4 regions of the Arthrobacter sp. GAS37 genome follow, and region 2 is predicted to be linked to each of the others. Evidence: predicted binding sites of a transcription regulator. Region 2 holds the regulator's gene; each other region holds the start of a gene.

What was found. Region 2 encodes HrcA, which represses chaperone genes, less so after heat shock. Its sites were predicted from a motif close to TTNGCACTCGNNNNNNNCGAGTGCNAA; they were not measured.
Region 1: groES (co-chaperone GroES) is a predicted target of HrcA. The motif match lies at 3,344-3,370, and genes of this name have one in related genera.
Region 3: ABH924_RS01995 (FmdB family zinc ribbon protein) is a predicted target of HrcA. The motif match lies at 3,059-3,085, and genes of this name have one in related genera.
Region 4: groL (chaperonin GroEL) is a predicted target of HrcA. The motif match lies at 4,751-4,777, and genes of this name have one in related genera.

What each region holds. Positions count from the first base shown of each region.
Region 1 is NZ_JBIYDB010000001.1:430,071-437,747, forward strand. It holds gene ABH924_RS02050 (acyltransferase family protein) at 1-946, opposite strand, end outside; gene groL (chaperonin GroEL) at 1,203-2,813, opposite strand; gene groES (co-chaperone GroES) at 2,900-3,196, opposite strand; gene ABH924_RS02065 (hypothetical protein) at 3,418-3,828, opposite strand; gene ABH924_RS02070 (SAM-dependent methyltransferase) at 3,906-5,144, shown strand; gene ABH924_RS02075 (shikimate 5-dehydrogenase) at 5,168-5,986, opposite strand; gene ykgO (type B 50S ribosomal protein L36) at 6,037-6,159, opposite strand; gene ABH924_RS02085 (GTP-binding protein) at 6,226-7,386, opposite strand; gene ABH924_RS02090 (glutamate--cysteine ligase) at 7,562-7,677, shown strand, end outside.
Region 2 is NZ_JBIYDB010000002.1:55,480-63,156, reverse strand. It holds gene ABH924_RS02520 (PhoH family protein) at 1-761, opposite strand, end outside; gene ABH924_RS02515 (GerMN domain-containing protein) at 1,184-2,071, shown strand; gene ABH924_RS02510 (16S rRNA (uracil(1498)-N(3))-methyltransferase) at 2,105-2,881, opposite strand; gene dnaJ (molecular chaperone DnaJ) at 2,884-4,014, opposite strand; gene hrcA (heat-inducible transcriptional repressor HrcA) at 4,082-5,095, opposite strand; gene ABH924_RS02495 (DUF3097 domain-containing protein) at 5,313-6,170, shown strand; gene ABH924_RS02490 (DUF4870 domain-containing protein) at 6,263-6,676, shown strand; gene hemW (radical SAM family heme chaperone HemW) at 6,731-7,677, opposite strand, start outside.
Region 3 is NZ_JBIYDB010000001.1:411,750-419,426, forward strand. It holds gene ABH924_RS01970 (hypothetical protein) at 1-427, opposite strand, end outside; gene ABH924_RS01975 (hypothetical protein) at 479-607, shown strand; gene ABH924_RS01980 (GNAT family N-acetyltransferase) at 737-1,357, opposite strand; gene galU (UTP--glucose-1-phosphate uridylyltransferase GalU) at 1,364-2,269, opposite strand; gene ABH924_RS01990 (5-formyltetrahydrofolate cyclo-ligase) at 2,387-2,992, shown strand; gene ABH924_RS01995 (FmdB family zinc ribbon protein) at 3,148-3,411, shown strand; gene ABH924_RS02000 (Flp pilus assembly protein CpaB) at 3,547-4,350, shown strand; gene ABH924_RS02005 (hypothetical protein) at 4,370-4,615, opposite strand; gene ABH924_RS02010 (AAA family ATPase) at 4,625-7,677, opposite strand, start outside.
Region 4 is NZ_JBIYDB010000003.1:82,333-90,009, reverse strand. It holds gene ABH924_RS04090 (threonine/serine exporter ThrE family protein) at 1-142, shown strand, start outside; gene ABH924_RS04085 (siderophore-interacting protein) at 181-1,020, opposite strand; gene ABH924_RS04080 (uracil-DNA glycosylase) at 1,036-1,803, opposite strand; gene ABH924_RS04075 (DUF3263 domain-containing protein) at 1,940-2,275, shown strand; gene ABH924_RS04070 (LytR C-terminal domain-containing protein) at 2,325-2,951, shown strand; gene ABH924_RS04065 (cold-shock protein) at 3,091-3,294, shown strand; gene ABH924_RS04060 (ABC transporter substrate-binding protein) at 3,294-4,658, shown strand; gene groL (chaperonin GroEL) at 4,956-6,584, shown strand; gene ABH924_RS04050 (RNase H family protein) at 6,721-7,677, shown strand, end outside.

The DNA.
Region 1 (7,677 bases), on a different contig from region 2:
AGAGGGCGTACGAATTGTTCCCCATCCGCACGAGCGGCTTGGAACTGAGGATCCGGTCGATTCCGAATCGACTCTGGGTCTGGCCCGCTGCGAGCACACAGGCGGCGGCCAGGGTGGGCCACAAAGCCAACCACCCGGGGAAGACGCCCTCGACGTCGAGAATGAGCCCGCAGCTAAGCATCGCCAGGACGCCGATCCAGCCAAGGACGATCCTGGCCGACCTGGGTATTTTGAGCGAAGGCAGGAAGAGGGCCAGAAGAGTTCCAAGGGCAAATTCCCAAAGCCTGGCCGCCGTCGAGAAGTACGCCGCCGATTGGTCCGTAGCGGTATAAACGACCGAATACACCAGGGAAACCAGGAAGATTATTCCGAAGATGTAACGCAGGAGGGGAACGTACGCGAGCCTGAACCTTCTCGCCGCCCAGCCTGCTCCCACAAAGATGATCGGCCAGACAATGAAGACTTGTCCTTGAATGGACAGCGACCAGAATTGCTGTAACGGGCTGGCCAGGCTGTGGTCCGCAGCGTAGTAGTTGACGGCCTGCGACTGCAGCAGGAAGTTCTCAACGTAGAAAAGTGAAGCCCAGCCCTGCTTGATGGTATCGACCCAGCGGGTGGCCGGCATGAAGAGGTAGGTGGCGGCCAGCGTTCCAACAATCACCGTGACGGCTGCGGGCAAGAGCCTCCGGAAATGATGAAGATAGTGCTTGATCAGTTCTGTTTGCCGCCCGCCGGCATACCGTCTCGTGAACTGCGCCGTCATGAGGAACGCCGAGACCAGAAGGAAGACATCCACCCCGCCGGAGACCCGGCCAAACCAGATGTGGTACGTGACAACCATGAGGACGGCAACAGATCGAAGTCCCTGGATTTCAGGACGGAAGGTCGATTTAGGTGCCGAATTCTGCGTCTCGCCGCTAGTTCGCCGTAGCGCAATCGGGCGCATGGTTGTCAAAGTCTTGCCTCCAGGGTGCTACTCAAACCGTCTACCCTACTGATTCGAAATGTTCATCGTCAATTGAGACCGCGTTCAACCAACTTCCTACGATCCATTAGGACACAAGCGGCTGGGAGCTTCCGGAACGTTGTCTGGGTCAATCCTCCATGCCGTCTTACCGGCGTCTGGTCGTCATCCCGCACCCCCACATGCAGGAGGCCCGGCCCCCAAAGGGGACCGGGCCTCGCGCATCGAGCAACCAATATTAGTGGCTGTGGCCTGCGTGCTCGTCTTCCTCGGCCGGCTTCTCGACAACCAGGGTCTCGGTGGTGAGAACCAAGGCTGCGATGGACGCGGCATTCTGGAGCGCGGAGCGGGTGACCTTGACGGGGTCGATCACGCCAGCGGCGATCAGGTCCTCGTACACACCGGACTTCGCGTTGAAGCCGTGGTTGTCTTCCAGCTCGGCAACCTTGGCTACGACGACGTAGCCGTCGAAGCCGGCGTTCTGGGCGATCCAGCGAAGGGGCTGGGTCAGGGCGCGGCGGACGATGCCGACGGCGGCAGCCGCGTCGCCTTCCAGTGCCTTGACGGCGGCGTCCTCGTCCAGTGCCTTGAGGGCGTGGATGAGGGCGGATCCACCGCCGGAGACGATGCCTTCTTCAAGGGCAGCACGCGTCGAGGAAACTGCGTCCTCGATACGGTGCTTCTTTTCCTTGAGCTCGACCTCGGTGGCTGCGCCGACCTTGATGACGCCGATGCCGCCTGCCAGCTTTGCGAGCCGTTCCTGCAGTTTTTCCCGGTCCCAGTCGGAGTCGGTGCGGGTCAGCTCGGCACGGATCTGGGCGACGCGTGCTGCGACGTCCTCAGCCGTACCAGCGCCGTCAACGATGGTGGTGTTGTCCTTGGTGACGGTGATCCGGCGGGCACTGCCGAGGACCTCGAGGCCAACCTGGTCCAGGGACAGGCCGAGCTCCGGGGAGACAACCTGTGCGCCGGTCAGTGTGGCAATGTCCTGCAGCATGGCCTTGCGGCGGTCGCCGAAGCCCGGAGCCTTGACGGCAACGACGTTCAGGGTGCCACGGATACGGTTCACGATCAGCGTGGACAGTGCCTCGCCGTCGATGTCCTCAGCAATGATGAAGAGCGGCTTGGCTGCCTGCAGGGCCTTCTCGAGGAGCGGCAGGAATTCCTGCAGCGAGGAGATCTTGCCCTGGTTGATCAGGATGAGCGCGTCTTCCAGAACAGCTTCCTGGCGTTCCGCGTCAGTGACGAAGTACGGGGACAGGTAGCCCTTGTCGAACTGCATGCCCTCGGTGAGGACCAGTTCGGTCTGCGTGGTGGAAGACTCTTCGATGGTGATGACGCCATCCTTGCCGACCTTGCCAAAAGCCTCGGCGAGGAGCTCGCCAACCTCATCGCTCTGGGCGGAGATCGCGGCAACGCTGGCAACCTGTGTGCCTTCTACTTCGCGGGCGTTTTCCAGGAGGCGGGCAGCCACGGCCTGGACCGAAACTTCGATGCCGCGCTTGATTTCGCCAGGGGCGGCTCCGGCGGCAACGTTGCGCAGGCCCTCCTTGACGAGTGCCTGTGCCAGCACGGTGGCCGTGGTGGTGCCGTCGCCTGCGACGTCATTGGTCTTGGTGGCGACTTCCTTGGCCAGCTGCGCGCCAAGGTTCTCATACGGGTCGTCGAGTTCGACTTCGCGGGCGATCGTCACGCCGTCGTTGGTGATGGTGGGAGCTCCCCACTTCTTGTCCAGAACGACGTTGCGCCCGCGCGGGCCAAGGGTGACCTTGACGGTGTTGGCGAGCTTGTCAATGCCTGCTTCGAGCGAGCGACGGGCAGCGTCGTTAAACGCAAGCTGCTTTGCCATGGTTGTGTCCTTTCAAGACGGAAAACCCGCACCGCTGATTCGACCGGAAGACGTCCGACTCGATCTGCGATGCGGGATCCAGGGAATTACTTAACGACGATTGCCAGAACGTCGCGGGCGGACAGAACGAGGTATTCGCTGCCGCCGGTCTTGACTTCAGTTCCGCCGTACTTGGAGTAGATGACGACGTCGCCAACGGTTACGTCGACGGGTACGCGGTTGCCGTTGTCATCGAAGCGGCCGGGGCCAACTGCAACAACTTCGCCTTCCTGCGGCTTTTCCTGTGCAGTGTCCGGGATGACCAGGCCGGAAGCCGTGGTCTGCTCTGCTTCGAGCGGGCGGACAACAATGCGATCCTCGAGAGGCTTAATGGAGACCGACACTCGGATCTCTCCTTTACGTGAGGTAGTACATGGACTATCAAACCAGGGGTGCCGTGGCGGCTTACCGTCGTCGCGGTGCCGGTAAGTGCCTGGCGGCATGATTAGCACCCGCCTAGGGAGAGTGCTAATCAAGACTCTATGTAAGCATTAGCACTCGGTCAAGGCGAGTGCCAGAATTCCGTCACGGGTGAACGTCCAAAGGGTGCTTCCGGCTCACACGCTCATTGCCCGGCGAGGTCGTCGAAGTCAACGTCCTCGCCGTCGTCGTACTCTTCCTTCGGTGCGGTTCCGCGGTTCAGGTAGAGCACGACGCCGCTTGCGAGCGCGACGACGCCGAACACCACCAGCCCGACGATCGCTCCGATGCGGGCACCGGTGTAGGTGTCACGGATGTCCCGGGCCTCATCCGTGGCGTCCTGGACGCTATTACCGGTCATCGAGTAGGTGGCCGCGTTGAAAGAGTCTAGGAAGAAAATAATGATCAACAGCGCGATGCAGACAACGGCAATCAAAGCACCCACGATGAGCGCAGGACGGGCATACTTGGAGAGATTTCCGGCGAATTGACGTTTATCCGGGGCAGAGGGAGAACCATTGGCGTCGTCGGGCTGGCGTACTGGGTTGTCTTCCATGGCATCAACCCTATCGGCCCGAGGGGTCCCGGATCCCTCCCGACCCCGTATGACGGGCGAGCACTAGGCTAGTTCCCATGGCTGACACATCCCCGGACCAGATTGCCCCCTTGCTGACAACGGAAGGTTGGGAACTGCTGGCGTCCTTGGGACCGTACCGCGATGGCGAAGCCTTCGCCCTGAATGCGCGCCTGCGCAAGGACGGCCACTCCCCCGCACTCGTTGCCGCCGTCCTCACCCAGTCCAGGCTCCGCACCCGGGCCGAGGCCAAGTTCGGCGAATTCGCCCGGCAGATGCTCTTCACCCAGGCCGGCCTGGAACAGGCCACCCGGCTCAATGTTGCAGCCAGGCATGCCGAACGCTTCGCCAAGGCGGGCACGCAGCACGTCGCGGACCTGGGCTGCGGGCTTGGAGCCGACTCCATGGCCATGGCGTCCATGGACATCAAGGTCACCGCCGTGGAACTCGACGAGACCACCGCCGCCTGCGCCACCATCAACCTCATGTCTTTCCCGCACGCAACGGTGGTGCACTCCGACGCCACGGCGATGCCCCTCGACGGTGTCGACGGCGTGTGGCTCGATCCGGCGCGCCGCACGACGTCGTCGTCGGGAACCAAAAGGATCTGGGACCCCGAGGCGTTCTCGCCGCCGTTGTCCTTCGTTGAATCGCTGGCCGCTACCGGCAAGTCCGTCGGGGTCAAGATGGGCCCGGGGATGCCACACGAATCGGTTCCGGCCGGCTGCGAGGCACAGTGGGTTTCGGTGGGAGGGGACGTTACGGAAGTAACGCTGTGGTTCAACGACGTAGCCCGTCCCGGCATCCGCCGCGCCGCGCTGGTGCTCGGGCCGCGGGGGGCAGCAGAGATCACCAGCGGCGAAGATTTCGACGGCGGCCCGGTGCCCGACGTCGGGCCCGTGGAGGGATTCCTGTACGAACCGGACGGCGCGGTGATCCGTGCGGGCCTGGTGGCCGACGTCGCGCTCCGGCTGGGCGGCCACTTGGTGGACCAACACATTGCCTATATTTGCGCTCCGGAGCTGGTGGAGACCCCCTTCGCCCGTGCCTACAAGGTCCTGGAAGTCATGCCGCTGAACGTCAAGGCCCTCAAGGCCTGGGTGAAGGCCAACGGCGTCGGTGTCCTGGACATCAAGAAGCGCGGCACCTCCGTCACCCCCGAAGAGCTGCGGAAACAATTGCTGCCGGCCGGAAAGAACTCGGCAAAATCCCGCGGCAACAAAACAGCCACCCTGGTCCTCACCAGGATCGGCGAGGAAAAGGTGGCTGTTGTGGTGGAGCCCGTAGCGGCTGCCTGAGCTGGTCTCTGACCCGCGGCGCCCTATTGGGAGCGCGTGAACTCCTCAGCCGCGGCCACTTGTTCCGGTGTCGGCGTGATGCCCGTGTAGAGCACGAACTGTTCGAGTGCCTGGATCGTGGCCACTTCAGCGCCGCTGATCACGGTCTTTCCTGCCGCACGGCCGGCCTTGATGAGCGGCGTCTCTGCAGGGAGGGCGACGACGTCGAACACTACCTGCGCGGCCGCCACCGCCGCTTCGGGGAAGGACAGTGAGCCGGAGTCAGGTCCGCCGGCCATGCCGATCGGGGTCACGTTGACGAGCACGTCCGCCGTCGACTCCCCTACTTCGGCTTGCCAGCCGAAGCCATAGAGCCCCGCGAGGGCTTGCCCGAGCTTTTCATTCCGGGCAACCACGGTGACGCGGGAGAATCCGGCGTCCCGGAACGCAGCCGCGGTGGCCTTGGCCATGCCGCCGGAACCGCGGAGCAACACGGACGACGCCGGGTCGATCGCGTTGCGCTCGATCAACTGGGCGATCGCGGTGTAGTCCGTGTTGTAGGCCGTCAGTACGCCGGCGTCGTTCACGATCGTGTTGACCGAGTCGATAGCGGCGGCCGAAGCGTCCATGCGGTCGACGAGGGCGATGACGTCTTCCTTGTAGGGCATCGAGACGGCGCAGCCGCGGATGCCGAGGCCGCGCACGCCGGCGATCGCGTTCGGGAGGTCGGTGGGAGCGAAGGCCTTGTAGATCCAGTTCAGGCCGAGCGCCTCGTAGAGGAAGTTGTGGAAACGCGTTCCGTTGTTGCTCGGCCGGGCAGAGAGAGAAATACAGAGCGTCATGTCTTTATTGAGGATCGGCATAACGGGGCTTCCTTCGCGTAGCGGGTTCTCTGCCCAGCCTAGACGGGGAGCTAGCCTTGGCGCGCCTTGAAGCGCGGATTCAGCTTGTTGATGACAAAGGTGCGTCCGCGCCGGCGGACAACTTGCGCGCCGGGGATCTTCTTGAGGGCACGCAGCGAATTCCTGACTTTCATGGGGTTCTCCTTCTGGGGTTTTGACTTGTTTGATTGCGGTTTTGTTCCACCGAGGCTGAAGCTCGGCTAAAGGGTGGATTCGAGTTCAAAAGGGTCCTCGAGTCCGGCGAAGCCGAGCCGCATCTCCGCTTCGCTCAGCGCGCATCCGTCCAGGAGTGCCCGGATTTCGGCGGCGTCGAGGTCTTCCCCTCGTCCGGTCACGGCCAGCACCGTGCCCCGGTCGCCGAAGCGGGGATGCCAGTCAAGGGCGGCGTCGACGTCGGGGAGTCCCTTTCCGTGCTGCAGGCCTTTGCCGTCGGGGACAGGGCCGGTGCCGGCGTCCGCGAGCCACTCGCCGGTGCTCTCGAGCCAGACGCGCGGCCCGATTCCCTGCACCGCGATCCGGACCTTGGCCGCCGAGGCAATCCACAAGCGGCCCCGCATCCAGTGGCATGCCTCGGCCAACTTGGGTAGCGCCTCCTGGAAGCGTCCTGGATGAAGCGGACGCTCCACCTTGTGGAGCACGGTCCGGAAACTCCCCGACTCCTCCTCGAGCGGAACCCTCACGGAACCACGACGAACCCTGGCGAGAGCCTCGGCGCCGTCGTAGCAGCCGGGGCGGAAGTCGTCGTCGCTCGCGGAAATGGCGGCGTGCGGCGCAAGCTGCCCGAGTAGTTCCAACCCTTGGGCCCAGGCCTCGCTTGAGTCCGGGCGCAAGCCTGCCAGCTCCGCCCCAAGACCGGCGTGCACCATGACGGTATCCGCGTGGCCCAATTCCCCGATGAGAAATTCTCCGCTGGTGCGCTCATCCTCGGGCATGGCCGTGAAGCCGGATTCATACAGCGTGTGCTTGTCCCAGATGTGGTCTTCCAGTCCGGAGGGATCGATCGCCAACACGGCGTTGTCGATGACGGCGGGCCGTTCCAGGCCGCGCTTGAGTTCCGCCACCGCCATGTCCACGGAGACACCGGGCGGCAGGCCCAGGACGATGTGGTCATGGCCGGAGGACGCGAGGCGTTCCGCCGTCGGGACAACATCGAGGCGGACCGTGCAGCTGAGGCAACCGTGTTCCAAAGTGGTTTGCCCCTGTTCTACCAGTTCGCCATTGCGGAAGATCCTTCGCAGGACGATGGAGCCGTCCAGGAGGTCGTGCAGGACCACGACCGAATCGCGGTGGGTCCACCCAAGCCTGGTGGTGGCTGCTTCGCGGCATTGGCTGTCCAGTGAGCTGACAACAGAAAGATGCATGCTTCATCTTAGATGCAAATCATTCTCATTAGCAAGCCGATTCGTTTTCCTGTTTTACCTCGCGGTACCCATCATGCGGTACCGTACCGCCCCTGCATTAGACTTGAGCCAACCGCTGACGGCCCCACGGCGGGCATTGCTCAGGGCGTTTTTGGCAAATACCGAGGGGACCCACGTGCAGATTGATTTCGCTTCATCCAGGCAGTCGACCCTGGGGGTGGAATGGGAGCTCGCGCTCGTCAACGCACGCACCGGCGAATTGGTCTCGGTGGCGAATGAGGTCCTGCGGGG
Region 2 (7,677 bases):
TCGTTGAGCGTGCGGCCGCGCATGTACGCAAGCGGCGCGACCTCAATGGTCCCGGCAGCCATGAGGCGCGGGATCGATTCCGGGTCCATCATGTCGTGCAAGGCGTCATACAAAGGACGCAGGTACGGGTCGATCTTGTCGCTCAACGTTCCCGGCAGGAAGCCGAGGCGCTCTCCTGCCTCGACGGCAGGCCTCGTGAGGATGATGCGGCTGACTTCCTTGAGCTGCAGTGCCTGAACGGCTTTGGCCATCGCGAGGTACGTCTTGCCGGTGCCCGCAGGACCGATCCCGAAGATGACGGTGTTGTCGTCGATGGCGTCGACATAGTTCTTCTGGTTGAGCGTTTTGGGGCGGATGGTGCGCCCGCGGCTCGAAAGGATGTTGTGGGTCAGGACTTCCACGGGGTTTTGCAGGGACTGGCTGCGCAACAGTGACACGAGTTGCTGCAGCACGTCCGGGGTGATGACCGTCCCCTTGCCGACCAGGCCGCGGACTTCTTCCAGAAGCCGCATGATCCGGGGAACATCGCTCGACGGTCCGCTGAAGGAGAGCTCGTTGCCGCGCACATGAAAGTCGACGCCGGGGAACTGGGCTTCGATGTAGCGCAACGCCTCGTCATGGCTGCCAAGGGTCTGAACCATCTGATCCGAGTTGTCGAAGATGACAACTTCCGTCCGGGCGCCCGGGACAGAGTGTGGGAACTCGGCCGGACCTGTGTCAACGCTGCCGGCCTTGGGCCGCCCGTTCAATGATTCTGTCATAGTGCTGGCCTTGCGGCCTGTGCTCCTCCGGCTTGGTGATGTCCATCGATTTTCTCCGATGTCCGCTTGCTGGATGGGCGCAGGATCGCGGGCCTCGGATTGCTTTCAATCCTACGCCAGCCAGTCTCCGGGGTGGTTCCAGACCGTGCCCGGCGGGGCTGCGGACGGCCCATCCGTGCCGCTTTGGTATCAACTCGGCATCGACCTCGTATCAATCGCATTGCAGTTGTTCGCCGGAGTATCGAAACGCCAGCCGCGGCCCTTGGGACTATGACAAGCTGATTCATGGGCAAAAATGCCCCTGTGCCCGGTCACCGGGCACATGACTCCCCCGCCTCACAGCGGCCGAACACGAGCAGGAATCCACCATCACCAGGCCAGCCGGGATTTCACACGGCACACGCATCCGGAAACGTTCCGCCATGCTTGTGACCGCACTGACGGCTGCCTTGGTCCTGTCGGGTTGCATTGCCGACCGCACCGGACAGGGATCCACGACGCCGGTCCCCATCCCGACGGCTGCCCTGCAGACGGCTCCCGAGAGCAATGCTCCGCTCGAAACAACCCAGGCCTCAAACAAGATCCCCGTGTATTGGATCGGGCGCAGCGACACGGACACCTTCCTGTACCGCGAATTCCGTGACAACCCAGGCAATGAAAACCCCATCACGACGGCCCTGCGGATCATGATGTCCCAGAAGCCGTTGGATCACGATTTCTTCACTCCGTGGCAGAACCCGGGCAGCCTGGCGACCTCGATTTCCGGTAAGAATGTGGTCACGGTCGATGTTTCCCGCGACGCGTTCAATTCCAATCTCGATGCCGGGATGGCACAGCGGGCGGTCCAGGAACTCGTCTACACCGCTACCGCTGCGGCCGCGAGTTCAGGCCTGATCGATTCCGGACAGCAGATCAAAGTGACCATCCTGGTGGACGGGCACACGGACTACATGGCATTCGGACAGGTCAAACTGGGCGATCCGATGGTCCGCGACGCATCCATGGTGGCACCGGTGTGGATCATTGACCCGCAGGAGGATCTGACCTTGCCTGCCGGTCCGGTCAAGTTCAACGGCCGGAGCGCGGATCCCTCGAAGAAACTGCATTGGCAAATCCTTCGCGAGAACTCAAACGGTGACAAGTCTTCCTACCTCGCCGGGCAGACCACCGCTTCGACGGTTCCCGGACAAGGCGGGGTCTTCAGCCTCACAGTGGGGCTCGGAGCGGGCCGCTATGAATTGCGGGTTTCCCTGGTGGGACCCAACGACGCCGACGTCGCAACGGATACCCGGAGTTTCAACGTTCGCTGAGGACGTTCGCTGATCCAGGACGTGCGCTGCGAGCTACCAGCGCCCCAGGATGTCGCTGGCCAGCACGACGGCGGCAGGACCCGCCGTCGACGAGCGAAGCACGTGGTGGCCCAAGAGCGCGGTGACGGCGCCGACGTCGCTGAGCTTCGTCACTTCGCGCGGTGAAATGCCACCCTCCGGGCCGACGATGAGCAGGACTTCCCGTCCCGCTCCGGTATCCGCCTCGGAGACCACGGCCTGCCACTTCTCCAGAACATCCCGCAGCGGACGTTTCGCGTCCTCGTGCAGGATGATCGCCAGGTCGGCCGCGGCAACCGCCGCAGCCAGGCCGGAGCCGTCGACGGCGGTACGCACCTCGGGGATCCACGCGCGCCGCGCTTGCTTGGCGGCTGCGGTGGCCACGGATTGCCACTTCGCGTGGGCTTTTGCAGCCCGGTCACCCTTCCAACGGACAATGGAACGTTCCGCCTGCCAGGGCACGACGGCATCGATCCCGAGTTCCGTGGCCGTCTCAACGGCAAGCTCGTCACGGTCGCCCTTCGCGAGGGCCTGGACCAACACGAGCCGCACGGTTGGCTGGTGCTCCTCCTCGACAGCGGAGGCAAGGACCGTCAAGGTTCCCTGCCCGGATTCCGTCACGCTGCCCGTGAGCCGTTTTCCGGCACCGTCGGCGATATCGACGGCTTCGCCGATTTCCAAGCGCTTGACGGTGACAGCATGCCTGGCTTCGGCGCCGTCGAGCACGAAAGAGTCACCAGGGCCGAGCCCGTCAAGCGTTCCGGCTGCTGTGAAGAATACGGGGTTGCTCACCGCTACAGGTTACCGAGCTTGTCCCGCAGCTTCGCGAACATACCGCCACTGGCCACAAGCTTGCCTTCGGTGAATTGCTCTCCGCGCAATTTGGCCAGTTGGCGAAGCAGGTCTTCCTGTGCGGCATCGAGCTTGCCGGGCGTCTCAACGTGCAGGTGCACCTTGAGGTCTCCCCTGCCGTAGCCGCGGAGATGAGTGACGCCCAGTCCACGCAGGGTGATGACTTCGCCGGACTGCGTGCCTGACTTGACGTCGATCTCCTGGGGACCGTCGAAAGTCTCTAGCTGCAGCTCGGTACCCAGTGCCGCGGCAGTCATGGGAACGCTCAGCGTCGCGTGAAGGTCGTCGCCTTCCCGGATGTAGGTGGAATCGCTGTTGACCCGGATCTCCACGTAGAGGTCACCTGGAGGACCACCCGCGGGACCTGCTTCGCCTTGCGACGACAGCTGGATGCGGGTCCCGGTAGCGACGCCGCCCGGCACCTTGACCGTCAGCGAACGGCGGCTGCGGATGCGGCCCTGGCCGTTGCACTCATTACAAGGATCCTTGATGATCGAGCCGAATCCTTCGCACGATCCACACGGTGCGGCGGTCATGACCTGGCCGAGGATCGAGCGGACAGCCCGCTGGACCTGGCCCGAACCGCCACAGATGTCGCAGCGCTCCGGGTGGGTGCCCGGACGGCAGCATGAGCCTTCGCACGTGGGACAGATGACAGCGGTGTCCACCTCAAGCTTTTTGTTGACACCGAACACCGCCTCGCGCAAGTCGATGCGCACACTGATCAGGGCGTCCTGCCCCCGGCGCATGCGTGATGCGGGGCCCTGCATGCCGCCGCCTCCTCCGCCGAAGAAGGTGTCGAAGATGTCCTGGAAGGCGAATCCCTGGCCCGCGTAGCCTCCGCCGAAACCGTTGTCGGTCCCGTTCTCGTTGCCGGTGGCGTCGTAGACGCGGCGCTTCTGGGGGTCGGAGAGGACCTCGTAAGCGTGGGTCACCGCCTTGAATTCCTCGGCAGCGCCGGCCCCGGGGTTCACATCGGGGTGCAGCTTGCGTGCGAGCTTGCGGTAGGCCTTCTTGATCTCCTCGCCGGTTGCTTCCGGCGAGACGCCCAGAACGTCATAGTGACTGCTCAAAGTCGGTATCTCTTCCTTGTTTACGGTTCCACTGCTTTTCTTGCGGGGCGGTTTCCAGCCGAGGCCGTCAGCCGCCCAGAATGCGGGAAAGGTAGCGTGCGACGGCACGTACGGCCGCCATGGTGTTGGGGTAGTCCATGCGGGTGGGTCCAAGAATGCCGATCTTGGCACTGCTGCCCGGACCGTAGCCCGTGGCAACCACCGAAGCCTCGGAGAGGCCGTCATAGGGGTTTTCGCGGCCGATGCTCACCGTGACGCCCCGGGGGTCCTCCGCCATGTCCGACAACAGCCGCAACATGACCACCTGCTCCTCGAGCGCTTCGAGGACCGGGCCGATGCTCAGGGGGAAGTCCACGTTGGAGCGGGCCAGGTTTGCCGTGCCTGCCATGACCATGCGTTCGTCGCGGCTCCGCTCGGCAAGCCTGTCCAGACCATGGGCAAGCGCGCCCGCAAGGTTCCGAAGCGCCGGAGGGCACAAGGCAACCACCGAGGGCAGGACTTGCGGCATGAGGTCGAGCTGGGAGCCGGCAATGCTTCCAAGGAATCGCGCGCGCAAGGCCATGAGCTCTTCGTCAGTGGCGTCTGTTGCTGCGTGCACAACGCCCTGTTCCACTTTGCCCGAATCGGCGATCAATACCACCAAGACCTGGCGCGGTGCCAAAAGGACAAACTCAATGTGCCGGACGCGCGCCCGGCTCAGGTGCGGATACTGGACGACGGCGACCTGGTTGGTCAGTTGGGAGAGGAGCCGGACGGTGCGCTCAAGGATGTCCTCGACGTCGTCGGGTCCCTCAAGCAACGAGTGGATGGCCCGGCGCTCGGCGGCCGAAAGCGGCTTGACCTCAGAAATACGGTCGACGAACAGGCGGTAGCCCTTGTCCGTAGGAATGCGGCCCGCACTCGTGTGTGGTGCCGCAATGAGGCCTTCTTCTTCCAAGAGGGCCATGTCATTGCGGATGGTTGCGCTCGACACTCCCAAATGGTGCCGTTCGACCAAGGCTTTGGAGCCGACTGGCTCGCGGGAGTGAACGTAGTCCTCCACGATGGCGCGTAACACTTCAAGCTTGCGTGGTTCGCTCACTGCCCACCTCCATTCAACAGCCGGTACTGATCGGTCAAGTACTCAACAATCCGGTATTTCAACAATTAGCACTCAACATGCCCAAGTGCTAACAAGTCTAGTATGAGCCACCTCGTTGTTAGCATTGGTACCGCTCGCGGCGAACATGGTTCCCGCGCGGTCCTGGGAAATGCCACGGACCGTGACCGATCCCCTAGCGCAAAGTGGTGTGAAGACCGTGTCTTATGACAATTGGGGCCCGCAAGACCTCTCCTCGCCTGCCAAACGGCAACTGCCTGAGGTGCCGGTTGAACGCGGGATGGTTCTCGAGGACGTGCAGTCCGGTTGGGTCGGGGCCGTGACCAGGGTGGAGAAGTCCGGAGGCATGCACATTGTGGTGCTTGAGGATCGGCGGGGAAAGACCAAGTCGTTCCGGCTCGGCTTCGGATTCCTGCTGGAGGGACAGGCAGTGAAGCTCCTTCCGCCGGCGCCACGCGCAGCGGCCGCAAAGGGCGCGGCGCAAGCAGGCAGGACGGCATCGGGATCCGTCCGCGTGGCCCGTCAGCGCGCCCAAGTCGCGAAGGCGAGCCGGATCTGGGTGGAAGGCAAGCACGACGCAGAACTTGTGGAAAAGGTCTGGGGAGATGATCTCCGGGTGGAGGGCATCGTCGTCGAGCCCTTGCACGGCGTGGACGATCTCAAGGCTGCCATTGCCGCGTTCTCCCCCGGCCCGGGCCGCCGGCTCGGAATCCTCGTGGACCACTTGGTACCGGATTCGAAGGAGTCGCGGATTGCTGCCGACGCCATGACGCTGCAGGGTGCCGCGGGAAACGTCCTGATCGTAGGACATCCCTATGTGGACGTCTGGCAGGCAATCCGGCCCAAGGTGTTGGGGATCGAGCAATGGCCGACCATCGCGCGTGGCACGGATTGGAAGACCGGCATCCTGAGGTCGTTCGGCTGGCCGCATGAGACGGCCGAAGACGTCGGACTGGGTTGGCAAAAGCTTCTGGGCGCCGTCCACAGCTACGCCGATCTGGAGCCCTCGTTGCTGGGTCGCGTGGAAGAAGTGATCGATTTCCTGACCGTGCCCTGACTTGCGATCAAGGAGTTGGTCGGCTGATCGCGTGCCGAGCAAGTATTCTGGGACAGCAACACTGCACCGATAGACACTCGAAGGAAGAAACTGTGGCAGACAACGCTCCTGACGATCGGGACGGCACTTCGGGCCAGTCCCAGTACCACGGCGTTCCTGCCAACGCGCTGCCTTTGACCGCCTCGGAAGACCGGCAGTGGGCAACACTGGCGCACTTCGGCGGGATCCTTGGCTGCGTTCCTTCGCTCTTGATCTACCTGATCTTCCGCGAGCGTGGCCCCTTCACGGCACAGGAATCCAAGGAAGCGCTCAACTTCACCTTGCCTCCGACGATTGCCGCAGTGCTCGCCAACGTCCTTGTGTTGCTCCCGGTGGTGGGAAACCTGTTCGCTGTCCTTGCCACGGCAATCTGGGTCGCAGTGACCTGCTTCTCGGTGTCAGCCGGAATCCGCGTCAACCACGGACAGCCGCACCGCTACCGCCTCAACCTGCGCTGGATCAAGTAGCCGGTCTTCGCGGGTGCCTGTGCCGGTTCCCGCGCCGGGCGCCCGCGTCGGGCGCTAGTCCGGAAGGATCCGGCGGACCACGGCATCCGCGAGTAGCCGGCCTTTGAGTGTCAGGATCAACTGTCCTTGGAAGGCCGCTCCAGGCTCAACCAGGCCGTCGGCAATGAGGCCTGCGACGGCGTGGCGGCCCACCTTGTCGAGCGCGTCGACCTGAAGCCCGGTGCCGAGGCGCGCCTCCAGCATGATGCGTTCCACTTCCCGGGTTCCGGCGTCGAGCGTTTCACGGCCAGCGGCCGGCGACACCCCGCCACCGAGCCTGTTGGCATAGGCGGTGGGGTGTTTGACGTTCCACCAGCGGACGCCGCCCATGTGGGAATGCGCACCGGGTCCGATGCCCCACCAATCGTCCCCCCGCCAGTAGGCAAGGTTGTGTTTGCACGCCTGTTCGGGTGTGCGGGACCAATTGCTGACCTCGTACCAGTCCAGCCCGGCGGCGCTGATCAGCTGATCGGCGAGTTCGTATTTGGCGGCGTGGTCGTCGTCGTCGATCCCGGGAACTTCTCCGCGCCGGATCTGTGCCGCCAGCTTGGTGCCTTCTTCCACGATCAGCGCATAGGCGCTGATGTGGTCCGGACTATAGGACAAAGCAGTCTCCAGGGAGGTCTGCCAATCAGCCATGGACTCGCCGGGAGTGCCGTAGATGAGGTCGAGGCTCACGGCAAGTCCGGCGTCGCGCGCCCACTGGACCACCAAGGGGACCCGGCTGGGAGTGTGCGTACGGTCCAGGACCTTGAGCACGTGAGGGACCGCCGACTGCATGCCAAAGGAAATCCGCGTAAAGCCGGCGTCTGCGAGCAGCTGGAGGGACTCCGGCGTCACAGAGTCCGGGTTCGCTTCAGTGGTGACTTCGGCTCCCGCTTCCAGGCCCCAGTGCCCGACGGCGGCCGTCAGGATGCGTGCGAGATCTTCAGCAGGTAGCAGAGTCGGCGTGCCGCCGCCGA
Region 3 (7,677 bases), on a different contig from region 2:
GACGAAGTTCGACGGCGGTCAGGCGCGTCGCTTCACGGGCATGGGCTTCCGCGTCGAAGATCTTGGTAGCCGGTCGGTCCGAGGCCGGAGGACTTACGCGAGGACTCTCAACTGTGGGACCCATTGCGTTGCGGAAGGCCCTGTTCATCTTCGCCCTGCGGTCCCTGATGGCCAGCCGTCGAAGCAGGAAGACGATCCCGACCACGCCGACGATGGATACCAGTGGCAGCCAACCCGAAACGAGGCCGAGAATGCGCAGCACGCCGGAAACGGCTGCCGTGAGCAGGAGGAGGAGACCGGCCAGAGCAAGAGCGCAGCGCCCGTATCTGACTTTGAAGACCGCTGCATCCGATGCAGCATCACACCGTTCGCCGGCGTCGGCCGATACCCCGGGCAATGCGGTTGCGGTGCTCTGCATGGTTTCCATTGCTTTCTCCTGCCGAGGGGTGATTGACAGAACCACCCCGGCTTGCAGTTCATGAGCGTCTTCGTCGATAACATCCGCTGGGACGTCACCGGCCACTTGGACGTGGTTGCGACGATTCCGCAGTATGTATGGCGCAACCCAAACAATCCACAGCGCGACAGCAATGACCAATATCACTGAGCTGCTGAGAGGGAAGTCCACAATCAAAACCGTAGAAGCAAATACGCAGAGGCCACCGCATTGCCCACGGTGTGTCGTCGGAGAGTCGGCAAATCAATGGATTTACCGACTCTCATTCACCCAAACGGACTAGTTGGCTCCGCGTCTCAGCCAAGCAGCCAGCAAGCCCCCGGGGACCTCCTCCGAGGTCAACGCAAAGCTTCGATGATCAGCCCATTCTCCGTTGATGTGAAGGAAGCGCTCACGGCGGCCTTCGTCGCGGAATCCCAGCTTCTCAACGACCCGTAGGCTCGGCCCGTTCTCGGGCCTGATGTTGATTTCCATCCGGTGCAGTCCAAGGGCTTCAAAGCAATGGTCGGTGGCCATGGCAACCGCAGTGGGGGCTATTCCGCGACCGGCCCGAGCCTGGTCGACCCAGTAGCCAAGCGTGGCCGTCATCGCCGACCCCCACATAATCGCGGAGACCGTGAGCTGCCCGACGATCCTGGGCTCCGGGAACCCGGGAATACGCTCCGTGATCACAAACGGAAGGGCACTCGCTTGCCGGGCCTGCGCGTTAAGGGAAGCCACCATCTGCCGGTAGTTCGGCAGGCGGCCACCAGGGGCCGGGTTGGAGGCTTCCCAAGGCGCCAGCCAATCACTATTGCGTGAGCGGACCTCGGTCCATTCCTTCTTGTCCCGGTAATGGATGGGACGCAAGATAAGGTCGCCACTCTCCAGCGTCACTGGCCAAATGGCCGCCCCCCACAAAATGGGCTACTTGCTGAGGCCGGCGGCGAAGCCGGGCAACCACTCACGCAGACCGGGACCGAGGTCTTCGCTGTCACACGCCAGCTGGACGCAGGCTTTGAGGTAGCTGAGCTTGTCCCCGGTATCGTACCGACGGCCGCGGAAGACCACTCCATAGACGCCGCGGCCCTCGCCCTGCTCGGCGGCCAGGACCTGGAGGGCATCCGTCAGTTGGATTTCCCCGCCCCGTCCCGGTTCGGTGTGCTCAAGTACGTCAAATACGGCGGGGTGAAGCACATAGCGGCCAATCACGGCCAGGTTGGATGGAGCCTCATCTGCAGCCGGCTTTTCCACAAGCTGCTTGATCCTGACGTAGCCGTCCTCGCCGATATCCTCGATGTCCGCACAGCCATAGGCACTGATCTGGGAGGGCTCCACCTCAATGAGGGCTACAACGGATCCGCCGGTCTTCTGCTGGACCTCAATCATGTCGCTGAGGAGAGTGTCCCGGGCGTCGATCAGATCGTCCCCGAGAAGAACCGCGAACGGCTCATAGCCGACGTGCTGCTTGGCACGCAGCACTGCATGGCCCAAGCCCTTGGGGTCGCCCTGGCGAACGTAGTGGATGTCGCCCAGGCCGCTCGTGGCCTGTACAGCATCCAATTTGGCGAGGTCTCCCTTGGCCTCAAGGGTCGCTTCAAGCGCGGGGACACGGTCAAAATGGTCTTCCAGTGCGCGCTTGTTTCGTCCCGTGATCATCAGGATGTCGTTGAGGCCGACGCCCACGGCTTCCTCAACCACATATTGGATGGCCGGCTTGTCAACTACCGGCAGCATTTCCTTGGGCATGGCCTTTGTAGCCGGCAGGAATCTGGTACCGAGCCCCGCAACGGGGATCACGGCCTTGCGGACGGCGCAGCTATTGGAAGTCACCGGACTAATCTAACGGAAGGAGCTGGACATTGGGCAAAAGGAACCTGGGCGGGCAGAAGGGAACCCATCGTTCCTTCCCCGGCCTCGAGCCGCACAGCAGCGAGAACTGGAGCAAAGATGACTTTGAAAGACGATATCCGCCGGGACAACCGCAAGCGCCGGCTCGCCTTGACCGGACAACAGCGCGCTGACGCCGGAACGGGGATTGCCCGCCATGGCCTCTCGTGGGCGGATGCGGTTGCACAGGGGAAACCGTCGACTTTCGCGGCCTATGTCGGAGTGGCTGCCGAGCCGCCGACAATGCCCTTGCTTACGGCCCTACATGCCGCCGGGCACAGGATCCTCCTTCCCGTCTGTGAACCCGAACGGCGTCTGAGCTGGGTCTATTGGACACCGGAGACGGCCTTTGTCCGCTCGAAGTACGCCCCGATTGACGAGCCGTTGGGCGAACGATTCGACAGTGACGTCATCAAGGATGCGACGGGAATCTTCCTCCCGGCCACCGCCGTCGATGAAGGCGGAAACCGGATCGGCCAAGGGGGCGGTTACTACGACCGGCTCCTCGACAAGCTCGACGCCGACGGGCAGCGTCCGCCGACTGTCGCCGTTGTCTATGACCACGAAGTCCTGCCCGCGGGGACGATCCCGGCCGAACCGTTCGATAAGGCCGTCGCGGAGGCACTTACCCCATACCGGATCGTCCGACTGGTTCCGGCCGATTGACCGGGGCTTCCGGCCTGTCTACTCCGCCACATTCTGTGGTAAAGGCCCCGGCTCTGGATGATAGAATTGGCACTCAGGCCCAGGGACTGCTAACGGACGGAACAATCCGCCTTGGCACCACAGGACCTGTAGTTCGTCCCGGAGGAGGATCACCAGTGCCCACATATGCCTATGCCTGCAAAGACTGCGGACATGCCTTTGACATCGTCCAGGCTTTCACGGACAGCTCCCTGTCCGACTGCCCTGAATGCCAAGGGTCGTTGCGCAAGAAGTTCAACAGCGTGGGCGTCGTCTTCAAGGGATCGGGCTTCTACCGCACCGACTCCCGGGACTCCAAGGGAAGCACCGTTTCGGCCGCTGCCGCGGCACCAGCTGCGTCTCCGGCCGCAGCGTCGGTTCCGGCGGCTGCTGCGAGCTGATTCCGGCTTCCAGCTGCCTTCGGTTTTCCACATAGCTCAACGTTTCCACATAGCTCAACAAGGCCCTGCCACGGGGCCTGCGTGCCCGGTTAGCGTGGCACCATGCCAGCAACTCCGAACGTATCCCCGGACCCCATGTCAGCCGGACCCTTATCGCTTCCGCGCGATAGACTCCTCGCGCCGGTTAACAGGGCACGCACCCGCCGTCTTCAGGCTCTCCCCTTCAGGGCTGGCGGGCACCCTGGCGCTCCCGCGGGACAATCCAAGCACCGCAGCTTCGGCAGCTGGCTAAACCGCAACCGGCGCCTAGTGGTGGCACTCCTTCTATGCGTGGCCGCCGGGATCGCCGTCCATCAACTGACTCCAGCCTCGGAGCAGCGAGCCACGGTCCTGGCCGCCGCACGGGATCTTCCTTCCGGATCCACTTTGATGGATTCCGACCTCAAACCAATCGAAGTCCTTCCTGATGGAGTTCCAGCCGGGGCACTCACCTCCAGGGCTGGATATGGCGGGAAGCAGCTTGCTTCGCCCCTGCAGAAGGGGCAGATCCCCACAGACGCCCAACTCCTGGGACCGGGCCTGCTGACCGGCACCGCACCCGCGACGGCGGCCGTTCCACTTCGCATGGCCGATCCCGCTTCAATCCAGCTCATCTCGCCGGGCCAGTTGGTCAACGTTGTGCTCACGGCAGCAGATGGACTTGAAGGGCCCGGTAAGAAATCCGAGCTCCTGGCAGCTGCGGTCCCGGTTTTGTGGACGTCCGCGCAAGGAGGCAAGGCCAGCCAATGGTTGGGCACGAACGAGGCGGACGGCCTTGTGGTTGTCGCTGCCAATCCGCAACAGGCCGAAATCCTCGCCGGCGCTTCGACACGCGGGAAACTCTTCTTTGTACTCGTCAATCCCTCTGACAAGCGGCAGATCCAGACCCCGGCCGGATAGTCACGAGCAAATGGAACGTTCAGCCCCAGTGCGGGGGCCTTTGCTCCTTCAGCCAGGCGTCGTGGTCGTAGCCAGGCTCATCACCCCAACGGCGTGGATCATCTTCGGAGGCTTTCTTGGGCAGAATGCTTTCTCCTGCCGGCTTCCGCTCCGGTGCGGGCTTCACTTTTGTTTTCTCCTGCTCGTCCAACTCGGTGTCAGCGCCTACCGCATCGGCACCGGTGTCCGCAGGGTTCTTGGATTGAGTGCTTTCGCTTCCCGCCATTGCGCTTCCTTAGGGGATAGCCGGTCCCGAGCCAGGGCCTTGCGTACCGCCAGGCCCGGCCGCGGACGGGTCCGCCTGACTGTTCAGTTCCAATTGTTCAACATCGATGTCCAGGAATCCATCGTGGACGGCACCATACGCGGGTGCTACCGGCTTCTCCAGTCCCAGATAGGACCCGATGCGGTCAGCGCAGGACGAGGGATCCGTGAATACTTCAATGGTCCACAAGGACATATAACGCCAGCCAAGGTGTTCCAGGAGCTGGGGCCGGAGCCTGCTGCGCTCCCTGACGCTCATGCGGCGGTATCGTTCCGTACCATCCGACTCAATGGCCACCGGGGTGGGCATTTCGGAGTCATCACGGCCTATGGTGTGCACGGGATCGGCTGCCGCGGCGATGTCCAAGGCTCCGTCGTAGTGGTGCCACACCCGGGCTCCACGGGCACGGAGTCGCTCGCCCAGATCCGCCACCAACGGATCCTCACCGAGCGCTTGCTCACTGGCCGCAGCCCGGGTGGCCGGCGTCCCAAGATCCGAATTCCCGGACAGTTCACGGTCAAGGAGTTCATGGAAATCAACGGCGCCGTGAGCCAACCTGTCCAGATCGAGGTCCTCCGGACGGAAGCAGCTCAGGACGTGCAGCGATCTCCGGGAGCGGGTCATTGCCAAGGCAAATTTGTTTCGCCCGCCTTCGACGGACAAGGGCCCGAAACTGTGCAGCGCCCGGCCATGCGGAGTTCGCCCGAAGCCCAGGGAGAAGATGATGTGGTCGCGGACCAGTCCTTGCGCGCGCTCCAAATCCACAACGCGGAAGGACTCCGCACTGGCGTTGAAGAAACCCGACAACAGCGGGTAGTTAGGAAGCTGGAGCCTGATGGCTTCGCCGATCCTCGCGGCATGGCGCAGGCTTGCGGTGACAACGGCGAGCGAGGTCCGAGGCCTAAGACTGGCGTGTTGAAACACCAGGTCAACCACGCGGTTCACTTCGGCGGCGACGGATTCAACACCTTCGTGATCCGCCCCGGGCAGGCCGGTGCCATCCGGGATGTACTCAACTACTACCGAGCGGTCCAGCCCCGTTACGGATTGGCCGTCCGGCAGCCGACGCAGGCCGCCGTTGTAGTAGTTCTTGCTCAGCTGAAGCACGAGATCTTCGTCTACCGCTCGATACACCCAGTTCAACTGCCATGTGGGCAGGACCCGGGCCAAAGCACTGAATGCACTGTCCACTGTGTCTTGGCTCGCGGCACCGGCCATGGGAGGCTCCACGGCAACGCTGAAGGTGCGGGCATTGGCGATCTTGGCGTCGCCAAAGGCAACCACTTGCTGGGCTCGGGCGATGGCCGGCAGCACGGCCTGCAAGGATGTGCTCTCGGCATCGAGAATCACCACCGCATCGAATTTCTGCTCTGCAGGCAAAAGGCTGGTCAGCAGGTACGGACTGATGGACCACACGGGAACCAAGCGGGAGACAAGGGCAGGCGCCTGGGCGCTGAGCGCCGAGAGGGTAACGCGGCCATCCTTGATCAGGTTCCGCAGGAGCTCCGATTGGCGGGGATGTTCAGCGATTCCGGCCCGCCACATTTCAGCGAGTTTCCAGCGCAGCCGCGCGGCGCCGCTGGCGATGTGAGCGTGGTCCGCCAGGCGGTACTCCGCTTCGAGCCGGCGGAGGGAGTCGCCGTCGGACATCGCGAGGTAGTCGTCACCGCTGATCATCGCTTCCAGGGCGGACTGCCACCAGGCCAGGTCCAGTTCCGCGGCGACGGATTCGGCAGGCACTTCGCGTTCAGCCAAGTCAGCAAGAAGCTCGGCGAGTCCATGCTCACGCATATTCTCGACCAGAAGGGTGCGCTCCGGGAGCGTTTCCAGGGTTCCCGTGTCGGCCACAAGGCGCTCAAGACGCGCCATGAGATCTTCGTAACGGGTCGCGTGAAGGTCGCCGCCGCCGGCAGTGTGTTTCAGGCAATCACCCAGACGGCGGAGATCCCGGTCCAGTTCGCGGTAGCTGGCGCCGAAGTCCGCGAGTCCGGAGGGCACTGCCGGATGGCGCTGTGTGGTCGCGTACTGGGCCCACAATGCCCGCTGTTCCTGAACGAGCGCCAAGGAGCTGTGCAGATCCGCAATGTGGACACCGGGCCGGACATATTCCTTTGCCACGCGACGAAGACGGGAGCGCTGCATCGAGGGCATCTCGACTCCCCGCTCACGGCGCCACGTGGAGGTAGCGGTAGCGGAAATCAGATCGTGGACCGGCCGGTCAAAAATATCCGGGGTGAATTTGTCCAGGCTTTCCCGTACAGCTATCAAGAGCTCAAGCTGGGCGCCCCATTCGGCGAAGTTCGCCCCAAGCCGGATTTCGGAGTGCTCCGCGACCTGGTTCATCCGTTCCCGCAACTGGGGAAGTTGTTCGGCGGCACTACTGGCCAGTTGCTGGGCTTCCTCGGTTTCCTTGCGGGTGACCAGGCGCGCCCCGTACCAGGGGCTCGACGTCGATGCGCGGCTGAAGCTGCCAAGCTCGGCAGCGCGTCGGAGTCTTTCAGCCAGCTCAGCCCGGTCTTTGATGTTGTCCAGCACGCTGCGCTTCAAGCGCACCGTCGTCGCGGGGGCAGGCTGGATCGAGGTCAGCTCCGCGAGCGACTGCATAGCCTGATAGGGCGAGCATCCCCAGCGCTGGCGTACATTGTGCAAAGACGCGACATGGTCCATGAGGGCATGGCGATGCTCGGTCAGGGTCTTGTGGAGATTCGCGAGTTGCGGCTCGAGCGACTTTTCGTTGCGGATGATCGCGCTGACCAGCTGGCCTTTGAGCTGCTGGGGCGTGGCACCGTTGCCCGGCCTGAACAGCATCGATTCGAGGCCCAGGGCTTCAAAATGGCCCGCGAGACCGTTGAGGCTCGCCCGACGGTCACCCACCACAAGCACCGATTTGCCCTCGTTGACGAGGGCACCGATGGCATTGATGGCCGTCTGGGTCTGGCCGCTGCCTGGCGGGGTGCTCACCACCAGCGAATCGCCTGCCCGGACGGCATCCACGACGTACTGCTGATCCGCGTCCGCATCCA
Region 4 (7,677 bases), on a different contig from region 2:
CTTGCTGGGTTCGGGCGGCATGCTCAACGCGGGAGCGATCGTGCTCGGCGTGGCCGCAGGAATCGTGCTGGGCGACAACCTGGCCCGGCCGCTGACCAAGGGCCTGGCCAGCAACGAGCGCCGCCGCGTCCGCCGGCGGTAGCCCGCCGCGCCCGGAGGGCCACCCGGCGGACACAGCCCCTAGATCTGTCCGATCGGGAGTTTCTTCTCCGCCTGGAAATCGTCCTCAACGCGTCCCTGGGCCCAGTATCCGGAAAGCGACACTTGGGAACGCTCCAGCCCACGCTGCTTGAAGAAGATGTCCCGCAGCCCCTTCATATAGCCGCGCTCACCATGCGCAAACACGTCGACGCGGCCGGGCAGCCACTCGGCTTCGCCCAAGGCATCAAGCAGGATCGAGCTTGATCCTGCCGGGACCCCGGAGCGAAGAAGCCAGCGCAACTCCACGCCGTCGGGCGCCGTGATGCCAAGGATGTCGGCGTCGCTATCGACTTCGAGGTAAGCAAGGCCCTTGGCGTCGGCCGGCAGGGATTCGATCGCCGCGGCAATCGCCGGGAGCGCGGCGTCGTCGCCCGCGAAAAGGTACCAGTCGGCGTCGGGCGCCGGGTTGTAGGCGCCGCCCGGACCCGTGAAAACAAGCGTGTCTCCGGGCTGGGCTGCGAGGGCCCACGGGCCTGCAAGGCCCTCGTCGCCGTGGACCACGAAGTCGATTGCCAGTTCCTGCGCAGCTTGGTCCACCCAACGGACGGTGTAGGTGCGGGTGTAGGGCCACTGTTCGCGTGGCATGGTCTCGCGGATGGCCCAAAGATCCAGGGGCAGCTCATAGTCGACACCGGGCTGCGGGAACACGATCTTCACATACCGGTCCACGAAGTCGTTGTTCGCATAACCCGCAAAACCGGGTCCACCGGCAATGATGCGCACCATGTGGGGCGAAAGCTGTTCCGTGCGCAGCACAGTCAGGTTCACTTGGGGGCGGGTATTGCGGGATGCAGACGACGTCGCGGGCAAAGATGTCATGTAGGCAAGCCTAAGCTAGGGCAGCGGTGGAAGCTCCCAGATGACGGGATCTGCGCCTTGCATACGGAGCAGGGTGTTGGCCCGGCTGAACGGGCGCGAGCCGAAGAAACCTCGCGACGCGGAGAGCGGGCTGGGGTGCGCGGAAGAGATCACAGGGGCGCCTTCAAGCAGTGGCTGAACGGCTTCAGCGTCCTTGCCCCACAGGATCGCGACGAGCGGACTCCGCTGCCCGGCAGTGGTGCGGCGGCGGGCGACGGCGGTGACCGCTGCCGTCGTGATGGCCTCCCAGCCTTTGCCCCGGTGCGAGCCGGCCGCGCCGGCCGCGACACTGAGCACCCTGTTCAGGAGGAGTACTCCCTGGCCCGTCCAGGCCGAAAGATCGCCGTGGACCCGCGGCGGTAGCCCCAGATCGGACTCCATCTCCCGGTAGATGTTTGCGAGGCTGCGGGGGATGGGCCGGGTTGGCCCGGAAACCGCGAAAGAGAGCCCGACGGCGTGTCCCGGCGTTGGGTAGGGGTCCTGGCCCAGGATCAGCACCTTGACGTCTGCCAGAGGCTGCCGGAAGGCACGAAGGATGTTGGACGCTGCAGGCAGCACGTGGGTTCCGCGGCCGGCCTCGGCCGCCACGAAGGCCAGCACCGAGCGCAACTCGTCCTCGACGCCGGAGAGCGCCTCAGCCCAGTCCGGTGCCATGAGATCCTCCAAGGCCATTCCCGGGAGTGCCTCGAACCCGGCGGAGTGATCCTCGGATTCAAGCTCAAATAACGCTTCTTCGCCTGCCACCCAGCCATTGTCCCTGTCCCAAGGCCCTGGCGGAAAGCGGCGCCGGGGAAGTCGGCGGGGCAAATGACATCGGTGTTATTCGCCCGTTACCATGGGCGGGGGACATTTTTCAGTCAATGCGTCGAAGGAGTGTGTCGTGGCAGAACCCGCACGGGAACCCATGGCGTCCGAAGCAACTGGATTGGTGCTCGAAGACCTGTCCACCGGACTCCGCAGCGACTCGCCGCTGGGCGAGCGTGAACAGCAGATGCTCGCCCTGGAGAGGCAATGGTGGAAGTACGCCGGGGCCAAGGAACAGGCCGTCAGGGAACTCTTCGATCTCTCCGCGACCCACTACTACCAGCTGCTCAATGCCCTCATCGACACCGAGGAAGCACTGGCGCACGATCCTATGCTGGTCAAGAGATTGCGTAGACTACGTATGTCACGTCAGAGGGCCCGCACAGCGCGCCGTCTTGGTTCCGACGCATAGAGCACACGCTGATCCCCCAGCAAGCAAGCAGCAAGGACAAGGCTTCACCATGACCAAATTTGCCCGGGATGAATTCGACCGTGTCCCGCAGAGCTCATCGCGCCAAGGTGTCCACAGGCTCGTCGCGTCCGCTTCCCGGCCCGCCCTGTGGCCGGTGCTGCTCCTAGGCGGCATCGCGCTGGCCGTAGGCCTCGTTGCGTTCCTCGTCCTTCCGAAGCTTGGCTTCACCTCATCGACGGCGCCGCAAGCCGTCGTCACCGCGGACGCCTCCAAGCAAAGCGCCGCGGCGTCACCTTCCGCAAGCAGCTCTGCGCAGGCATCCAGCCAGCCGAGCCCGAGCGACACTCCGTCCAGCGCCCCGACACCGACACCCACTACAGCAACCCCCAGCACGGCGCCATTGGACAAGACGGCGGCAGTCGCGGTCTACAACGGCACCACCACTGGTGGCTTGGCTGCCCGCGTGGCCGGCCTCGTTCAAGGCGGGGGCTGGCCGTTGTCCACCGTCGCAAACTGGGGCGGCATGCCCCAGCAGACGTCGTCCGTCTTCTACAAAGGCGCAGCCCAGAAGGGCAATGCCGAAGCCCTCGGCAAATTGCTGGGCATTTCCAACCTTGTGGACAGCGCCGAATTCCAGCAGCCCGTGGTTGTCATTCTGGGCCCCGGCTACAAGTAGCAACTCGGTTACGCCTCAATAACATTGCGGCTACCCACACCCATGGTTGCGCTACGGCAACGTGACTGTGGTTACAGTAGTTGTGAGCTGGCCCGGAGATCCCGGAAGCCGGCCACTGCTAGTTGAAAGTGTGGGGATCATGGCTTTGGGAACCGTCAAATGGTTCAATGCCGAAAAGGGCTACGGATTCATCACCGTGGATGAGTCCGGTGACGAAATCTTTGTGCATTGGTCCGCCATCCAGATGGATGGCTTCCGTGCGCTCGAAGAAGGACAACGGGTCGACTTCGAACTGGGCGAGGGCCAGAAGGGCCCGCAGGCGGAAAGCGTGCGGCTTATCTAGTGGGTGTTGCGGCAACAGGGCTGTCCCAGCCCTTTGGAACCCAGCCCTTTGGAACCCAGCCCCTTCGAGGACGCCGGTCCCGGGTAGTTTCTCTTCTTGCAGGCTTCGCAGCCTTGGCCCTTGGACTGGCCGGATGTTCCGCCCCCATCGGCAACGCCAGGCTCAGCTCCGTTACCCCGAGCGGCGACGGCGTCCTGCGCATCGGCTTGATTCTGGACAACACCGGTAGCTCCGCATTCCTCAATGAGTCCGAGCTGGCGGCGGCCAAGTTGGCTGTCAAGCAGGTCAACGACGCAGGCGGATACAAAGGCCACCCTGTCGAGTTGCTTCCGGCGTCGGCGGCCAGCGAAGGCAGCAGCGCGGCGGCCTTCACTGCCGATACCGCGGCGCAAGCCAAGGCGTTGCTCTCGGCCCACGCCGACGTCGTTGTCGGGCCAACGGATTCCAGCCATGCTCCCGCCGCCATCGATGTGCTGTCTCCCGCCCGGATTCCGCTCATCTCGCCGGCCAACACGGCGTCGGGGCTGAGCAGCTACAAGAATGGCGGCTTCTACTTCCGTACTTCGGCCGCTGACGCCGCACAGGGCAGCGTTTTGGCGAAGCTTGCCCACGACGCCGGCGCCAAGAGGATTTCCGTCCTCCACGAAGCCGGGGACTACGGTACGCGCGTCTCCGGAGCGGTCATGGACGCTGCCCGCGGCCTCGGAATGAACGCCGTGTCCAACGCGGAATTCACGCCCGGCAAAGCAGCTCCCGCTGCGGCGGGCATCAAGTCCGGCACGCCGGACGCCGTCGTCGTGGTTGCCCGTGATGGTGCCCAGGGCGCCCTGGCCGAGCTCCTGAACGCTGGGCTGAGAGGCAAGAGCCTGATCCTGAGTGACGGTGCCATCCGCCAATATGGAACAGCGCTCGGTGCCGGCGGCCTCGACGGCGCGCGGGGAATTCTTCCGGGCGTCTTCCCTAGTGCGGAGTTCCAAGCCGATCTGACTGGCATCGACCCCAAACTCAAGGACACGACGTACGCTGCCGAGACGTACGACGCCGTCACCCTCGCGGCGCTTGCGGCCGCAGCGGCGGGCGACGACGCCGGTGGCTCGATCGCGGCCTGGCTCACAACTGTGTCCGGCGGGACGCGTCCGGCGTCCGGCGATGCGGCAACGAAAGAACGCACGTCCTGTACGTCATACAAGGACTGCCTCGAGGTGCTGAAGGGGCCCAAGCTCCCGGATTACGACGGCGAGTCCGGCACCATCGGGTTCGACGCCAACGGCGACGTTACCTCGTCCAATTACATCGTCTTCACCTACGGAGCTGACAACACTGCGCGCGTGAGCGGCAAGGAGACCGCCTCGCGGACTCCGTGATTGGCTTGAGCCCGTAGCGAATTCCCATGGCGTGGCGAGTAGTTTCCGGCCCTTGCTGCTTGCACTCTCCTCGGGTGAGTGCTAATTATTGATTAGCACTCACAAGCACTGACTGCTAATTCTTCGCGGCTCCGGCCGTAGGGAAATAGTGGCGGTGCCTGGGAGAACAAAGAAAACCTTGCTGGGGTGAGGTCCGGAGCACGCGGCGTACAGAGGCCGAATGTGAAGGATCGTCCGTCGCGGGCACCGCAGTGAAGGCACCTTCTTAACGACTGTCCCGAAAGGACTACCGCCGTTATGGCCAAGATCATTGCATTTGATGAAGAGGCGCGCCGCGGTCTCGAGCGGGGTCTGAACATCCTCGCCGACGCCGTCAAGGTCACCCTCGGCCCGCGTGGACGCAACGTCGTCCTCGAAAAGAAGTGGGGCGCCCCCACGATCACCAACGATGGCGTTTCCATCGCTAAAGAGATCGAACTGGACGACCCGTTCGAGAAGATCGGCGCAGAGCTGGTCAAGGAAGTTGCCAAGAAGACGGACGACGTCGCTGGCGACGGCACCACCACTGCCACCGTCCTGGCCCAGGCCCTCGTCAAGGAAGGCCTGCGCAACGTAGCTGCCGGCGCCGACCCGCTGTCCCTCAAGCGCGGCATCGAGAAGGCTGTTGAAGCCGTTATCCGCGAGCTGCTCGCCTCCGCCAAGGAGATCGAGACCAAGGAAGAGATCGCAGCCACGGCTTCCATCTCCGCCGGCGACTCCGAAATCGGTAACCTCATTGCTGAAGCCCTGGACAAGGTCGGCAAGGAAGGCGTCATCACGGTCGAGGAGTCCAACACCTTCGGCCTGGAGCTTGAGCTCACCGAAGGCATGCGCTTCGACAAGGGTTACATCTCCGCGTACTTCGTCACCGACGCAGAGCGCCAGGAAACGGTCCTCGAAGACCCGTACATCCTGATCGTCAACTCCAAGATCTCCAACGTGAAGGAACTCGTTGCGGTCCTGGAGAAGGTCATGCAGTCCAACAAGCCGCTGCTGATCATCGCCGAAGACATCGAGGGCGAGGCCCTGGCCACCCTGATCGTCAACAAAATCCGTGGCACCTTCAAGTCCGTTGCCGTCAAGGCTCCGGGCTTCGGTGACCGCCGCAAGGCACAGCTCGCCGACATCGCGATCCTCACCGGTGGCCAGGTCATCTCTTCGGAGGTCGGCCTCAGCCTTGAGAACGCAACCCTCGAACTGCTCGGCAACGCCCGCAAGGTTGTTGTCACCAAGGACGAGACCACCATCGTCGAAGGTGCCGGCGACGCCGACGCCATCGCCGGCCGTGTGGCACAGATCCGTGCCGAGATCGAGAACTCCGATTCCGACTACGACCGCGAGAAGCTGCAGGAGCGCCTGGCCAAGCTGGCCGGCGGCGTTGCAGTCATCAAGGCCGGTGCCGCAACCGAGGTAGAGCTCAAGGAACGCAAGCACCGCATTGAGGACGCAGTCCGCAACGCAAAGGCTGCCGTTGAAGAAGGCATCGTCGCCGGTGGTGGCGTTGCCCTCATCCAGGCCGGTGCCAAGGCATTTGCGAACCTGCAGCTCGAAGGCGACGAAGCAACGGGCGCCAACATCGTCCGCGTTGCCATCGACGCTCCGCTCAAGCAGATCGCTTACAACGCTGGCCTCGAGCCGGGCGTTGTCATCGACAAGGTCCGCGGCCTGCCGTCGGGCCATGGCCTGAACGCTGCAACCGGCGTTTACGAGGACCTGCTGGCCGCCGGCGTCAACGACCCCGTAAAGGTCACCCGCTCGGCTCTCCAGAACGCTGCCTCCATCGCTGGTCTGTTCCTGACCACCGAGGCCGTTGTTGCCGACAAGCCGGAGAAGAACGCTCCGTCTATGGGTGGCGGCGACGACATGGGCGGCATGGGCGGCTTCTAAGCCTCCGCGCCGGCTCACTAGCCACACGCACGACGACGGTCCCCGCCTCAGGTGGGGGCCGTCGTCGCCGTTTAACGACGCTCGCTCAGGGCCTCGCGGTCCGGGAGTGTCGGGGTGGTCTGGCAGGATGGAAACCATGACGATTATTGCTGCCGCCGATGGTTCTGCCCTCGGCAATCCCGGGCCTGCCGGTTGGGCCTGGTACGTGAACGACTCGTGCTGGAGGGCCGGGGGGTGGCCGCACGGAACCAACAACCAGGGTGAGCTCATGGCGGTGCTCGACCTCTTCAGGTCCACAGCACATGTTCCCGATGAAGAGCTGAAGATTCTCTGCGACAGCCAGTACGTCATCAATTGCATCACCAAGTGGATGCCGGGATGGAAGCGCAAGGGCTGGCGCAAGGCGGACGGAAAGCCTGTCTTGAACGTCGATCTCCTCAAGGACATCGACCAGGCCATTGTTGGCCGCAAGTACACGTTCGAGTGGGTCAAAGGCCACGCCGGCCACGACCTCAACGAGGCTGCCGACGATCGCGCCCGTGCGGTCGCCACCGCGTTCCAGCAGGGAACAGCCGCTCCTGGCGGACCGGGCTATCCGGGAGCTGGTGAAGCTGCACGGTCCATGCCCCGAACGCCATCAGCCCGCACGCCGTCAGCCCGCACGCCGTCAGTCCGCACAGCGCCTGCGGAGGCGCCCTCGCTCTTCGACGACGACCACGACGACGCCGATGCCCCGGATGAAGACCTCACATTGTTCGGCGGTCAGGACCTCTTGAGCGGGTCGTCCTTGCCTAACGCGCCGGCGGTGTTCACGGAGCAGGCGACGTTCATCGAGCCCACGTTGTTCGCCGGTGACGACGAAGAAGCGGTCCTTGGCGAGGCCGGCGGGCGCTCGGACGAGGAAACGGTCATTCTTCTTGAGAGGGAGCTCCTGAGGCCCGACGTCAGGGGAGACCTTGGGCGTACGGGGATCCTGCTCCACCCGGACTTCACTGAGATTGGCAGCTCCGGACGTGTTTGGTCCCGCGACGAGCTCATGATGGCGTTGGAGGGCAATCCAGGCGAAACCGCGGAGGTAGAGATGATTTCCGCA